DNA from 3 places in the Marinomonas foliarum genome. Region 3 is predicted to be linked to each of the others. Evidence: predicted binding sites of a transcription regulator. Region 3 holds the regulator's gene; each other region holds the start of a gene.

Region 1 (4,409 bases), 640 kb from region 3:
TTAAGCGCGCTGGCCCAAGGTTTGTCAGATGCGACACCAATTTACGTCGCAAGCCGTAACGAATATCGCGGCTTGCGCTAGTGCAAATACGTTCTCGGCCAAAGTTCGCCAAGGCACGTAGTAATAGAGCAAATAACCCCAAGACTAAAAGAGACAAGGAAAAAGACTGGTGTAGCGCCATGTCTGAAAACACATCCGCTAACGCCCAAGCTTGCAACACCAAAGACACTGCAAACAACACACCAAAGCCTTGAGCAATTCGATACTTTGATGATTGCTGACTGGCTAGTTCATCTAAAAATACACCTTCAGATGTTTTCACTCGGCCAGCTCGACGCGCCTTTTTTGTTTCCTTGTGCTGTTTCATTGGATTTACTTCTGCTCCTCTTCACCTTCGTAGCCGCTAAATTCTAACCATACGGCATTAACAATACCGAACGAACAGGCTAACAATACGCCTAGAACCCAAGCAAAATACCACATAACTTATTCCTCTTATTGCTAGAAGACAGAGCCCAAAGCGCTCTATCTTCTATATCAATGACTAGTAAAGTGAATGATTGTTTTCTTCGATGTGTTTCTTAGTCAGACGACCATACATCACAAAGTAGTTCCATAACGTGTAAGCCAGAACAATCGGTACGAAGATACAAGCCACCACAAACATAATCATCATGGTGTTTTCACTAGATGTCGCATCCCACATAGTCAAACTCATGTTTGGAAAACTTGAAGACGGCATCAAGAATGGGAACATTGACCCACCCGCTGTAACAATAATGCCGGCAATACCCAAAGAGGAACTCAAGAAAGACAAGGCGCCTTTTCTCAGCACGGCAGTCAGTGCTGCGAACAACATGCCTGCAATACCGATAAGCGGAGCCAACATAAGTGCAGGCACTTTGTCATAGTTAGCCAACCAAGCACCAGCTTGAACTTCGGCTGTTTTCATCAAAGGTGTTACCACTGCATTGCCATCGATAGCGCTGGTCAAAACATAACCATCGATACCGTAAGCCAACCACACACCCGCCAAGATGAACAACACAGCAGCCAAGGCACCTGTGATTGCCGTGATACGACTGGCTTTTTCAAGTAGCGCATCATCTGTCTTCATTTGTAACCAAGCACCGCCTTGCGTCATTAGCATTAACAAGCTGACCAAACCACAAAGAATCGCAAATGGGTTTAGCAGAGCAAAGAAAGAACCGGTGTAAGTTGCACGCATGTATTGATCAAATTCGAACGGCACGCCTTGCAGCAAGTTACCAAACGCCACACCGAAAATGATTGGCGGAACGGCTGACCCAAAAGTGATTCCCCAGTCCCAGCTTGTTCGCCATTTAGTATTTTCGAGTTTAGAACGGTAGTCAAAGCCGATTGGACGGAAGAACAACGCGGCCAATACCAACAACATTGCAAAGTAAAAGCCAGAGAACGCTGTCGCGTACACCACAGGCCAAGCGGCAAATAACGCACCGCCAGCTGTAATAAACCAAACTTGGTTGCCGTCCCAGTGAGGCGCAATCGAGTTGATCATGATTCGGCGTTCAGAGTCTGTTCCACCGATCACTTTAAGCAGACTGCCTACGCCCATGTCAAAACCGTCTGTCACGGAGAAGCCAATCAGTAGAACACCGATCAACACCCACCAAATCACTTTTAATAATTCGTAATCCATCTTACACCCCTTGTTTTAGCTGAGCCGTTTCTTGTTCAAGTGCGTAACGTCCAGTATGCAAGCTAGAAGGGCCTTGTTTCGCAAAGCGAATCATCAAGTACATCTCAGCAATTAGGAACGCTGTATAAAGAAGCCCGAAGCCTGCAAGGCTGATCCAGATTTCTGTGGCTGTTAAGCTAGAGACCGCAACATGAACCGGTAATATTTCACCAATAGCCCAAGGCTGACGACCGTATTCCGCAACAAACCAACCTGCTTCATTGGCAATCCAAGGAAGCGGCAAACAAATTACGATAAATTTCAGGAACAAAGGACTTTGACCAATGCGACGACGCGCGTTTTGGTAAAAAGCAGCAGCGAAGACAAACAACATTAGGAAACCACAGCCGACCATGATGCGGAAGGCAAAGAACAATGGCGCAACTTGCGGAATAGAGTATTCAACCGCTTGATCGATCTCTTCAGATGTCACTTTGTTCATGTCTTCATTGAATGCTGTTACCAACAATCCGTAACCAAGATCGTCTTTTACTTTCTCGAAGTTTTCTTTTACTAGCGGATCCGTTGAACCGCTGCGTAACTTCTCAAGCAACTGGTTGGCATAAATACCATTGATAATTCGTTGGCGGTTATGCTCTTTCAGCTCTTTGATGCCTGTTACTTCTTTGTCTAGAGAGCGTGTTGCGATCAAGCCCATTAGACCAGGAATTTTGATAGCAAACTCGGTTTCTTCAAGCTCTTGGTTTGGAAAGCCGATTAAGGTGAAGTCTGCTGGTGCTTCTTGTGTTTCCCACTCCGCTTCAACCGCTGCTAATTTCACTTTTTGCACTTCGCCTAGCTCGTAACCAGATTCGTCACCTAGAAGGATAACGCTCAAGATAGACGCTAAACCAAACGCTGAAGCGATAGCGAAAGAACGGCGAGCAAATGCAAGGTCACGGCCTTTCAATAAGTAGTAGCTTGAAATAACCAGAACAAACATCGCCCCTGTTGTGTAGCCTGCTGATACGGTGTGAACAAATTTCACCTGCGCCACTGGGTTTAATATCAAAGCACCAAAGTCGACGAGCTCCATACGCATGGTTTCGTAGTTGAACTCTGATCCTACTGGGTTTTGCATCCAACCATTGGCGATCAAGATCCACAAAGCTGACAAGTTAGAACCTAGCGCTACGCCCCAAGTCACCATTAAATGTTTCACTTTACTGAGGCGATCCCAGCCAAAGAAAAATAAACCAACCAATGTCGACTCAAGGAAGAAAGCCATTAAGCCTTCAATGGCCAAAGGGGCACCAAAAATATCGCCGACGTAATGAGAGTAGTAAGACCAGTTAGTCCCGAACTGGAACTCCATTGTCAAACCCGTTGTTACACCTAGCGCAAAGTTAATACCAAAAAGTTTACCCCAGAACTTAACCATGTCTTTGTAGACTTGCTTACCCGTAATGACATAGACAGACTCCATGATTGCCAGTAAGAAAGCCATCCCCAGTGTTAAAGGGACAAACAAATAGTGGTACAGAGCAGTGAAAGCAAACTGAAATCGCGATAATTCCACTACAGCTTCGTTAATCATATAACTTCAACCCATTCATTTGATTGAGAAAAAAGACGATCGTAGACACTTATTTGATTGAGTGTTCTTGTTATCCAACGCCCACCGAAGCCTCAAAACATTTCAAGGCTTACTATAAGTCCAGATTATGAGTGCAGAAGCGATCCAAAACATTGCGTTAGATCAAGATAAAGAGAGTGAAAGGAATAAGTAGTAAAAAAGGTTGTTTTAAAGAGGTAATGAAAGGGTTCTAAAACATGAAGATAAAAAACCAAACATGATCATGGAGGCTGTGACGCATTTCGTTCAGCCTCCATGATTGCTATTTATTTGGCTATCTCTTTGGCTATTTTTTCAAGACTGTTTCTAAATATACCTTAGCGTCGTCTTGTCCCATGTATTTTGCCAAAATAGACAGAGGCACTTCTTTTAAATTCACCACGATCAGGCCATCCAATGAATTATTAAAAGCTGGGTCGACATTAAAGCACACCAGCTTACCGTTCATTTTTAAGTACTGACGAATCAATACGGGCAAACCTTTGCCCTGTTCCATTCGCGATAAGACTTTAGAAAGCAAGGTGACACTCGCCAAGGAAGACAACAAATTAGGCTGCCAAAATACCGACCCGCTGTTGCGCAGTGGCGTCGATGGCATCACCAAGCTGGCTTTTTCTTTATCGTAATAATGAATCGACAAGGTTGCGGCGATCAATTGACGTGCCGTATGGCTGTATTCATTACTGATGCTGACAGGGCCAAATAAATGCGTATATTTTGGGTTGCGAGAAGCAAAGGTAGCAATCCCCTTCCATAGCAAGAGCAGCGAATTTAAATTCTTTTGATACTTAGCCGCGACAACCGATCGACCCATTTCAATGCTGTGATCCAGGCTATCAATAAATGCTTGGTCATAGTTAAACAAGCTGCGCGAATACAAACCTTTTAAGCCATGCGCTTCAATAAGTTTATCCACCAGCCCCATTCGATAGGCCCCAACGACTTCTTTATTACCATGATGCCAAACAAACAATTGATGGTAGTAAAGGTCGTATTCATCCACGTCACAGGCCAAACCACTACCCTCGCCCACCGCGCGGAAGTTTTCTTCGCGGATACGGCCAATGTCTTGCATCAGCAAGGGGATAGATTGCGTCGGAGCGCAATAAACAC
Region 2 (4,409 bases), 620 kb from region 3:
CTTCAGGTAAAAGGCCGCGCTCTGTCTTACTACAAGGAAGATGAAGCAGCACTTGCTACTCGTACCTCCACGCCGATTGATAAAACGCCTCAGTCTGTTCAAGTGGTGACAGAAGCCTTGATTGAAGACCAAGCCGCACGACAAATCACCGATTTGTATCGCTCAATATCTGGCATGTCACAAAACAACGTATCGACAGTGACGTTACGAGGCTTTAGCCAAGATGAAGTCTTGTACAACGGCCTTAAAGGCGACCCATTTGGTGACTTCTCTATTCCTCAACTGTTTACCATTGAGCAAATACAAGTCCTCAAAGGCCCATCTGGCGCAATCTACGGTGCAGGGGAACCTGGCGGTGTCGTAAACTATGTGACGAAAAAACCGACGTATGAACAGAAAAACACCCTCAAAGTCAGCGCGGGTAATAAAGACTTTTTAAGTGGTAGCATCGAATCCTCTGGCCCAGCTAATGAAGACGCCTCGCAACGCTACCGTGTTGGTATTTACTCCGACGGTCAAGATTCCTACCGAAACAATGTCGAAGAAGAAAACCAGATTATTGACCTTGGTTATGCCTGGGACATCGATGAAAACAACACTCTTACCGTTCAATACACGGACATTCACCAATACATTTCTGGTGCCCGTTTACGCGGCATTCCAACCGATGACGATGGCAACTTCTTAGCCGATACCTCATGGAACAATAACGAAAAATCCGATTACCAAGAGCTTGACGCGCAAGTCTTTCAGACTCGCCTAGACCACAGCATCAACTCATGGCTGGACAGCAATGTCTCGGTTCGTTACTTCGAAAACACCGAAACCCAGAAATATCATGAAATAAACAAACTGATAGATAGCAGTAGCGATGGCACTGCAGATACCACGCAAAGACAATATCGTGACCAAGTCCGTACCCGCAAAGGCATTACGCTTGCAGGTAATTTAATCGCCGAATTAGGCGACCATACCCTGCTAGTCGGAAGCGACTATTTCCACCAGAAAAATAGCTTTCTATACAGCTATGCAAACAAAGCCGATGGCGTTTCCAATCTTAGCCTAACTAACCCTATCTACGGCCAAGATGATGTTAATACCTACACAATGAACTTAAAAACCGATGAAACGACAACAACGGATCAAATTGGTTTGTATGTTCAAGATCAATGGAAAGTAACCAATCAACTAGACTTGCTCGCTGGCGCTCGTATTGATCGGATTGAAGAAAAATACGATGGTTATAAGATAAAAACGGGAACTACAAAAGCAGACTACAACGACACAGGTTATTCCAGCCGAGTTGGTGCTACTTATAAAATCAATGACAACTGGAAACCTTATGTGTCTTTTTCGACCGGCTTTGTACCACAAGACGCTGCAGACCAACAGAAGTCGGCCAATGGCAGCCTGTTCGATCCAGAAGAAAGCCAACAATTTGAAGCCGGTGTACGCAGCTATTGGTTTAACAACCGCTTAAACGTAAACCTAGCGGCTTACCACATCACCCGTGAAAACATCCTGCAAGAAGACCCAAATGACAGTAACTTGCTGGTTGCCTTTGGTAAAGTTCGCAGTCAAGGGGTTGAACTAGATGTCATGGCTGACATCACTCCTCGCTGGGTAGCCAATCTAAGTTACGCTTACAATGACACCATCGTAAAAGAAGCCAACGACGGTATTCAATACGCCGACGGAGATCGTTTTGCTAACGCGCCTTATCACCAGCTCGGTTTGTGGACACGATACGACTTCCCTAGCATAGACTCCTCTATTGCCTTTGGGGCCGATTTCGTGAGCGACCAGATAAACCGACAGGGCCAAACCGTAAAACCTTACACCGTCTACGACATGTCATGGCAGACACAATGGCAAGATTGGCGATTCCAGCTAAACATCAAAAACTTGCTTGATAAAGAATACGCTGTCAGCGGCTTTACCGAAAAAATTGGTTCATTCGTCGGCGAACGTCGTCGCGTTTACCTTTCTGCCACGTACGATTTTTAACTGAGTAAAAAACAATAACATTTTAACTGCTGTCATTTCCGAGAAGGAGGGTCGCTAAAGGTAGTCAGCGAAGATTGGAGCGGGTTTTGTAGGCCTGATGAGGGAGGTACGACCGTGATCAGGCGTGTGACAGATTACTTCTTCACCCTCAATTCATTCCGCCTTCAATCAGTTGATTTGTATAGTTTCTTTATATGGAATCATTAGCTAATCGACTCTTTTTCAAAGGCAATGCTGTGAGGGTATTGGTATGCATCACGTACGTTTTCAAGCGTTATGTATACCGTTAACCGTCAGATCACACCTTCGTTCCTCGGTTCATCTGACCTACAAATCGACGGAAGTCGTTTAGCTCCTCCCCCTGCTAAGGGGGAGGCTGGGAGGGGGTTTTGCTCGTTTGACTACCCGTAAAACACCTCATTCCAGATAGGCATTTTGACCTAGATCAAGCAGGTCTTAATTAGACGATTAATCCCGCCCTAAGAGCTTGAGTTCAATTAACACGCAGGTAAACTCCGCCCGTTTTGATCGATCGGTGAACCTCATGTCTCAAGAAAAAGCCTTCATGCCAGAATTACTCTCTCCAGCAGGTTCGTTAAAAAACCTACGTTATGCCTTCGCCTACGGAGCCGATGCCGTTTACGCGGGCCAGCCGCGCTACTCTTTACGAGTACGCAATAACGAGTTCGATTTGGAAAAGCTGGGCATCGGTATTAATGAAGCCCATGAGCTGGGCAAAAAGCTCTACGTGGTCAGCAATATCGCACCGCATAACGCGAAATTGAAAACCTACTTGCAAGACTTGGCGCCGGTAATTGATCTCAAGCCAGACGCGCTGATCATGTCCGATCCGGGCTTAATCATGATGGTTCGCGAAGCCTTTCCCGATCAACAGATTCACCTATCGGTACAAGCCAACGCGGTCAATTGGGCAACCGTGAAATTCTGGCAGCAACAAGGCATTTCCCGCGTTATTTTATCCCGTGAACTATCACTGGATGAGATCGAAGAAATTCGCCTTAAAGTGCCCGATATGGAGCTGGAAGTCTTTGTTCATGGGGCATTATGCATGGCGTATTCTGGACGTTGTTTATTGTCTGGCTACATGAACAAACGCGACCCGAACCAAGGCGCTTGCACCAACGCATGCCGTTGGGAATACAACGCCCACGAAGCGACACAAGACGAGACAGGTCAAATCATTGCCAGCAGCACAGCACCAAGCTCTGCCGTGCAAATTCAGGAGCCAAGCGATCAACTGTTTTTGCTACAAGAACACGGCCGCCCAGACGAATACATGCCAGCGTTTGAAGACGAACATGGTACTTACATCATGAACTCAAAAGATTTACGTGCCATTCAACACGTTGAGCGACTCGTAAAAATGGGTGTGCATTCTCTGAAAATCGAAGGCCGTACCAAATCTTTTTATTACTGCGCCAGAACCGCACAAATCTATCGCAAAGCCATTGATGACGCCGTCGCGGGTCGCCCATTTGATTCCAGTCTCATGAGCAGCTTAGATAACCTAGCAAACCGTGGTTACACAGATGGCTTCTTACAGCGCCATCGCCATGTGGATTTACAAAACTATGAGACAGGCAACTCCATCAGTGACAAACAGCAGTTTGTCGGTGAAGTCATTGCTACCAACGAAGACTCACTCACTATTGAAGTGAAGAACCGCTTCAGTGTGGGAGACTCGTTGGAATTAATGACGCCAAAAGGCAATGTCACTTTTGCATTGGGCGAACTGAACGACAAACAAGGTCGCCCTATCGACGTGGCAAAAGGCAGTGGCCATGTGGTGTCTATCCCTTGCCCGCAAGGCATCGATGCCTCCATGGGCATCCTCATGAGAAACCTACCGGAAGGACAGAACACTCGCCAACCTCACGCCAGCGCGACGGTATAGAGGCAAAGTTATGGCATTACTCATTAACGATCGATGCATAAACTGCGACATGTGCGAACCCGAATGCCCGAACGACGCCATCACCATGGGCGCGAAGATTTATGTTATCGATCCAGATAAATGCACAGAATGTGTTGGTCACTACGACCAACCCACCTGTGTCGCCGTCTGCCCTATCGACTGTGTTAAACCCGACCCAGACAGACGCGAAACAGAAGAAGCGCTATATGAAAAGTTTGTTGAGATGCATTTTGATACCAGCGTTTAACGTCCTGCCAATATCCAAAACATCTTAAGCCGCTGGCAAGTTCTGCGCTAACCATTGCTGGAATTGTGCTTTCGGTAATGCGCCTGACAAGCGAGCGACTTCTTTGCCATGATGGAAGATCATCAAAGTCGGAATGGAACGAATATTAAAGCTACCCGCTGTGGTTTGATTCTCTTCAGTGTCTAATTTTACAAAACAGGCTTTTGTCGACATTTCACT
Region 3 (4,409 bases):
TTCACAGGATTACAGTATTGAGATCGATCCTAGAGAGATTAACTACTCAAAACTTGAGCTACTGACTGAAATGGGTATCAACCGAATTAGTGTTGGCGTCCAAGACTTTGATCATAAGGTTCAGAAAGCAATACATAGAGTACAGCCCTATAGTATGGTTGAAAGCCTTGTTGAAGACGCTAGGAAGTTAGGCATTAAATCGATTAATTTCGATCTAATCTATGGCTTGCCTTATCAATCTATTGAAGGCTTTAAAGAAACGCTTAAACAGGTTGTTTCATTATCACCAGAGCGGATTTCTTTGTTTAATTATGCACATTTACCTGATCGTTTTCGCGCTCAAAGACGCATAAGTGATGACTCTTTGCCTTTATCTAGTATGAAGCTTGATTTGCTTAAAATGAGCATAGAATACTTATTGGCCGCTGGTTACGAATACATTGGTATGGATCATTTTGCAAAACCGAATGATGAACTAGCCATAGCTCAAAAACAGGGAGAATTACAACGAAACTTTCAGGGCTACACTACACATGCGGGCACGGATTTAATCGCATTTGGTGTTTCTGCAATTAGTGAACTAAATGGCGTATATATTCAGAATTATACTGACTTACCTACTTATAGGAGTAGTATTGAAAAAGGTCAGTTAGCTATTGCTAAGGGATATATTAGTGACTGTGATGATAGAATACGCCATCATGTCATCATGACTCTAATATCACAGTTTCAGTTAAACATGACGTTAGTTGAGCAAAAATTTAGTATTGATTTTGATAAGTATTTCTCACAGGAAATAGATAGCTTAACTCCCATGCTTCAGGATGGAATGTTGGAGTTTGATCGAAGTGGAATGCAGACCACTATTAAGATCACAGGCCGTGGACGCTTGCTTATTCGCTGTATTTGTATGGTTTTCGATAAGCATTTAAATAGCACAGTAAAATTCTCAAAAGTTATTTGAATTAATATCAGGGAGATTGATATGTCACTGACACACACACACTCACGATTTAACAGTACGCTCACTTCACAGTGCCAAAACTGCAGTTTGAGCGCACTTTGCCTTCCAATCGCACTTGCAGATGAAGATATTAATCGATTAGACCAGATTATTGAGCGTAAAAAACCCCTTAAAAAGGGAGAGTTCTTGTTTCGCCAAGGTGAGGCCTTTGATTCTGTTTATGCTGTACGTTCAGGTACGTTAAAAACATTTAACATTACCTCCTTTGGAGAAGAGCAGATTACAGGCTTTTATTGTCCTAGCGAGCTGGTCGGTTTAAGTGGAATTGATTCAGGAGCCTACCCTGTGTCAGCAAAAGCACTTGAGACTACGACCGTATGTGAAATTCCGTTTAGTCATCTAGAAGAGCTTTCATCACAAATCCCCTCCTTAAAACATCAAATTTTTAAAGTTATGAGCCGTAAAATATCTGATGATCAACAGATGATGGTGCTTTTGGGTAAAAAGAACGCAGATGAAAAAGTGGCTTCTTTTCTACTGAACTTATCTAACCGTTTTAAAAAGCGTGGATACTCAGCCAGCTCTTTTCGTTTGTCTATGTCTCGTGGAGAGATTGGTAATTATCTAGGGCTTGCGGTAGAAACGGTTAGTCGTGTTATTACTCGTTTTCAAAAAAATGAGTTGATACATGTCGATGGTAAAGAGATTGAAATCGTTGATTTCCCAGAAATGCAAAAACTCGTTGGGGTTGCGAGTGATTGTGGTAAAATCAGTCAAATTTGATTGATATATTGAGGCAATACCATAATGCTCTACGATGATTTTTACGTTAAGTCACTAATACAAACAATAGAAGACTGGCCTAAGCAAGGCATCAGTTTTCGGGATATTACTCCCATTTTTAGTGACCCAAAAGGGATGAGAATGGTTGTGGATGCTTATGTGCATCGCTATATTTCTTCTGATATTACTCACATTGCCTGTATTGATGCTCGTGGCTTTCTTATTGCTGCTGTTCTTGCGTATGAATTACAAAAACCACTGATCTTGGTTCGTAAGAAAGGCAAGCTGCCAGGCAAGACTATTTCACAAAAGTATGCCTTAGAATACGGAGAGGCTGAGTTAGAAATACAAGAAGGTGCGGTTAAAGCAGGTGATGAAGTCTTATTGTTTGATGACTTAATAGCAACAGGTGGAACTCTTCTCGCCGCAATAGAATTACTGTCAGCACAAGGTGCGAATATTAAAGAGGTTGCAGCAATTATTGATTTGCCAGACCTTGGCGGCAGTCAAAAACTACGAGACACTAACATACCAGTGTTTAGCCTTTGTGCTTATGATGGTGATTGATATCGCTATTTGAGCATTTTAAGGATAGAAAAAAGGTGGCTTTAGCCACCTTTTTAGTTTGTGTTAGAGCCTTACAACTATTAGAAATCAACCATGGCACCGATTGCAAAGCCTTCATTCGCTTCAACACGGCTATTGTTATCATAAACTGCAACTGTTTTTCCATAGCTGATGTATGCACGGGCATTACGCATTGTCATGTACTCAGCACGAAATTCATAGGTATACATATGGTCTAAGTTTGTGAAAGATAAAACTTCTGGGGCATAGTAAATAGATCCATAAATGCTGATTCGGTTTGCTTGAGGTAGTGTGTAGCGGTACCAACCACCTAAAGCAAGTGCCATAGATAAATCGCTATCATTTTCTACGTCCGCATCGATGCCATATACACGAGCACCAATCCCAACTTGTAATGGTCCACTTGTGTCTGCATCTTGTACGTTAACGCCAATGTGTGTCGCTGTGAAACTTTCATCTTTGTCATAAGCAACGCCAGCGTCTACGCCGAACGTACCCATGTCAAAATTAACATCACCTTTTACTGTTTCGTTAGTTAAACTTACGCCAGCAGTCGACGCTGCGTTTACGACTGATGCGCCTAAAATACCAGCGGTCAATAATAGTGTTTTACAAGTAATGTTCATTTTTAAAATCCTATAACGAAATAATGTTTAATCTGTTCAAAGCATCAGGGTTTTGCTTCAAGCCTTTGAAATCGAATAACTCTGTATCTGCTAAGTGTGAAGGGACAATGTTTTGCATTGCAGAAAACATAGTTTCTGTTCTACCTGGGAATTCAACTTCCCATTTTTGAAGCATGTCTTTTACAACTTGTCTTTGAAGGTTCTCTTGTGATCCACACAAATTACAGGGAATAATTGGATACTCTTTCATGACAGCAAAGGCTTCGATATCTTTTTCTTTGCAGTAAGCCAAAGGACGAATAACCACATGTTTGCCATCATCGCTTAATAGCTTAGGCGGCATAGATTTGAGCTTGCCACCAAAGAACATATTCAAAAACAAGGTTTCAAGAATGTCATCTCTATGATGACCAAGAGCTATTTTAGTAGCACCAATTTCTTCCGCAAAACCGTATAGCGAGCCACGACGTAATCTTGAACATAACCCACAAGTGGTTTTTCCTTCAGGTACAATCTCTTTTACTATACTGTAAGTGTCGCGCTCTAATATGTGGTAATCAACACCCAATTCTTCCAAGTAAGCAGGTAAAATATGCTCAGGAAAGCCAGGTTGTTTTTGGTCTAAATTGACAGCGACAATACTAAAGTCTATCGGCGCACTTGCTTGCAGATTGCGAAGAATCTCCAGCATTGTATAAGAATCTTTACCGCCTGATAAACATACCATTACCTTGTCACCATCTTCAATCATGTTGAAGTCAGCAATCGCTTGGCCTGTCAGTCTGCGCAGACGTTTCTGGAGCTTGTTAAGCTCTAACTTTTCTTTAGGTCGACTAGATAAATCCATCATAAACACGCTATAAATAAAACGACGCTATATTACTATAAGGATAACGCCATCGCATCAAAAATGAAGGTTTCAGGGCAAAAGTGCACGTTAAATCACTATTATAAGAGTTTTATTACGCCCTAGCTGTTTTCTCCTATAAATTGTAAGTTTGTTTTACACCCCTTACAAATGTACTCAACTCCCTTTTGTGCTCTATTGTGGCGCTGTTTACTGAACTGATGCTTTTGACATGAGCAGCGATAAGCATATGGCTGTTTTTGAGGTGGTGTTTCAAAAGTATGGGTCCTACTGGGGTTGATGCCGTACACTTTTCTCATTACAGCTTGCCATTCTTTCCCGTGAGGCCTCACTGAATTACCATAAATCTGGAAAACAATTAGATGAGATACTTCGTGTGGAACCACAGTGTTAATAAACTCAGTTGGGTTTTGCTGGTACATAAAAAGGTTAAATCGCAGCTCGTTTTTTTGTAAGTGCGCCGTGCCTGCAGCTCGACCTCGCTGTTTTAGATTACATGTTGAACGTTTAAATTTATTGCCAAAGAATTCATCTGCCTTATCAAAGCAGTCATTTGCTTTATCAATAATATGACTTAAGG

The links. The regulator FNR, encoded in region 3, switches genes on or off when oxygen is low (the NO sensors DNR and NnrR bind a similar motif). The targets are predictions, from matches to a motif close to TTGATNTANATCAA.
Region 1: a site for FNR is predicted at 3,410-3,423, ahead of JSY38_RS03580 (cytochrome ubiquinol oxidase subunit I). Genes of this name have one in related genera too.
Region 2: a site for FNR is predicted at 2,443-2,456, ahead of trhP (prephenate-dependent tRNA uridine(34) hydroxylase TrhP). Genes of this name have one in related genera too.

The regions. Positions count from the first base shown of each region.
Region 1 covers NZ_CP070273.1:772,948-777,356, forward strand. The annotation lists gene cydD (thiol reductant ABC exporter subunit CydD) at 1-367, opposite strand, end outside; gene cydX (cytochrome bd-I oxidase subunit CydX) at 373-483, opposite strand; gene cydB (cytochrome d ubiquinol oxidase subunit II) at 545-1,681, opposite strand; gene JSY38_RS03580 (cytochrome ubiquinol oxidase subunit I) at 1,683-3,257, opposite strand; gene JSY38_RS03585 (lysophospholipid acyltransferase family protein) at 3,583-4,409, opposite strand, start outside.
Region 2 covers NZ_CP070273.1:754,788-759,196, forward strand. The annotation lists gene JSY38_RS03495 (TonB-dependent siderophore receptor) at 1-2,007, shown strand, start outside; gene trhP (prephenate-dependent tRNA uridine(34) hydroxylase TrhP) at 2,552-3,922, shown strand; gene JSY38_RS03505 (YfhL family 4Fe-4S dicluster ferredoxin) at 3,933-4,190, shown strand; gene trxC (thioredoxin TrxC) at 4,215-4,409, opposite strand, start outside.
Region 3 covers NZ_CP070273.1:136,945-141,353, reverse strand. The annotation lists gene hemN (oxygen-independent coproporphyrinogen III oxidase) at 1-964, shown strand, start outside; gene fnr (fumarate/nitrate reduction transcriptional regulator Fnr) at 986-1,747, shown strand; gene JSY38_RS00690 (adenine phosphoribosyltransferase) at 1,772-2,314, shown strand; gene JSY38_RS00685 (YfaZ family outer membrane protein) at 2,395-2,961, opposite strand; gene ttcA (tRNA 2-thiocytidine(32) synthetase TtcA) at 2,972-3,811, opposite strand; gene JSY38_RS00675 (SprT family zinc-dependent metalloprotease) at 3,931-4,409, opposite strand, start outside.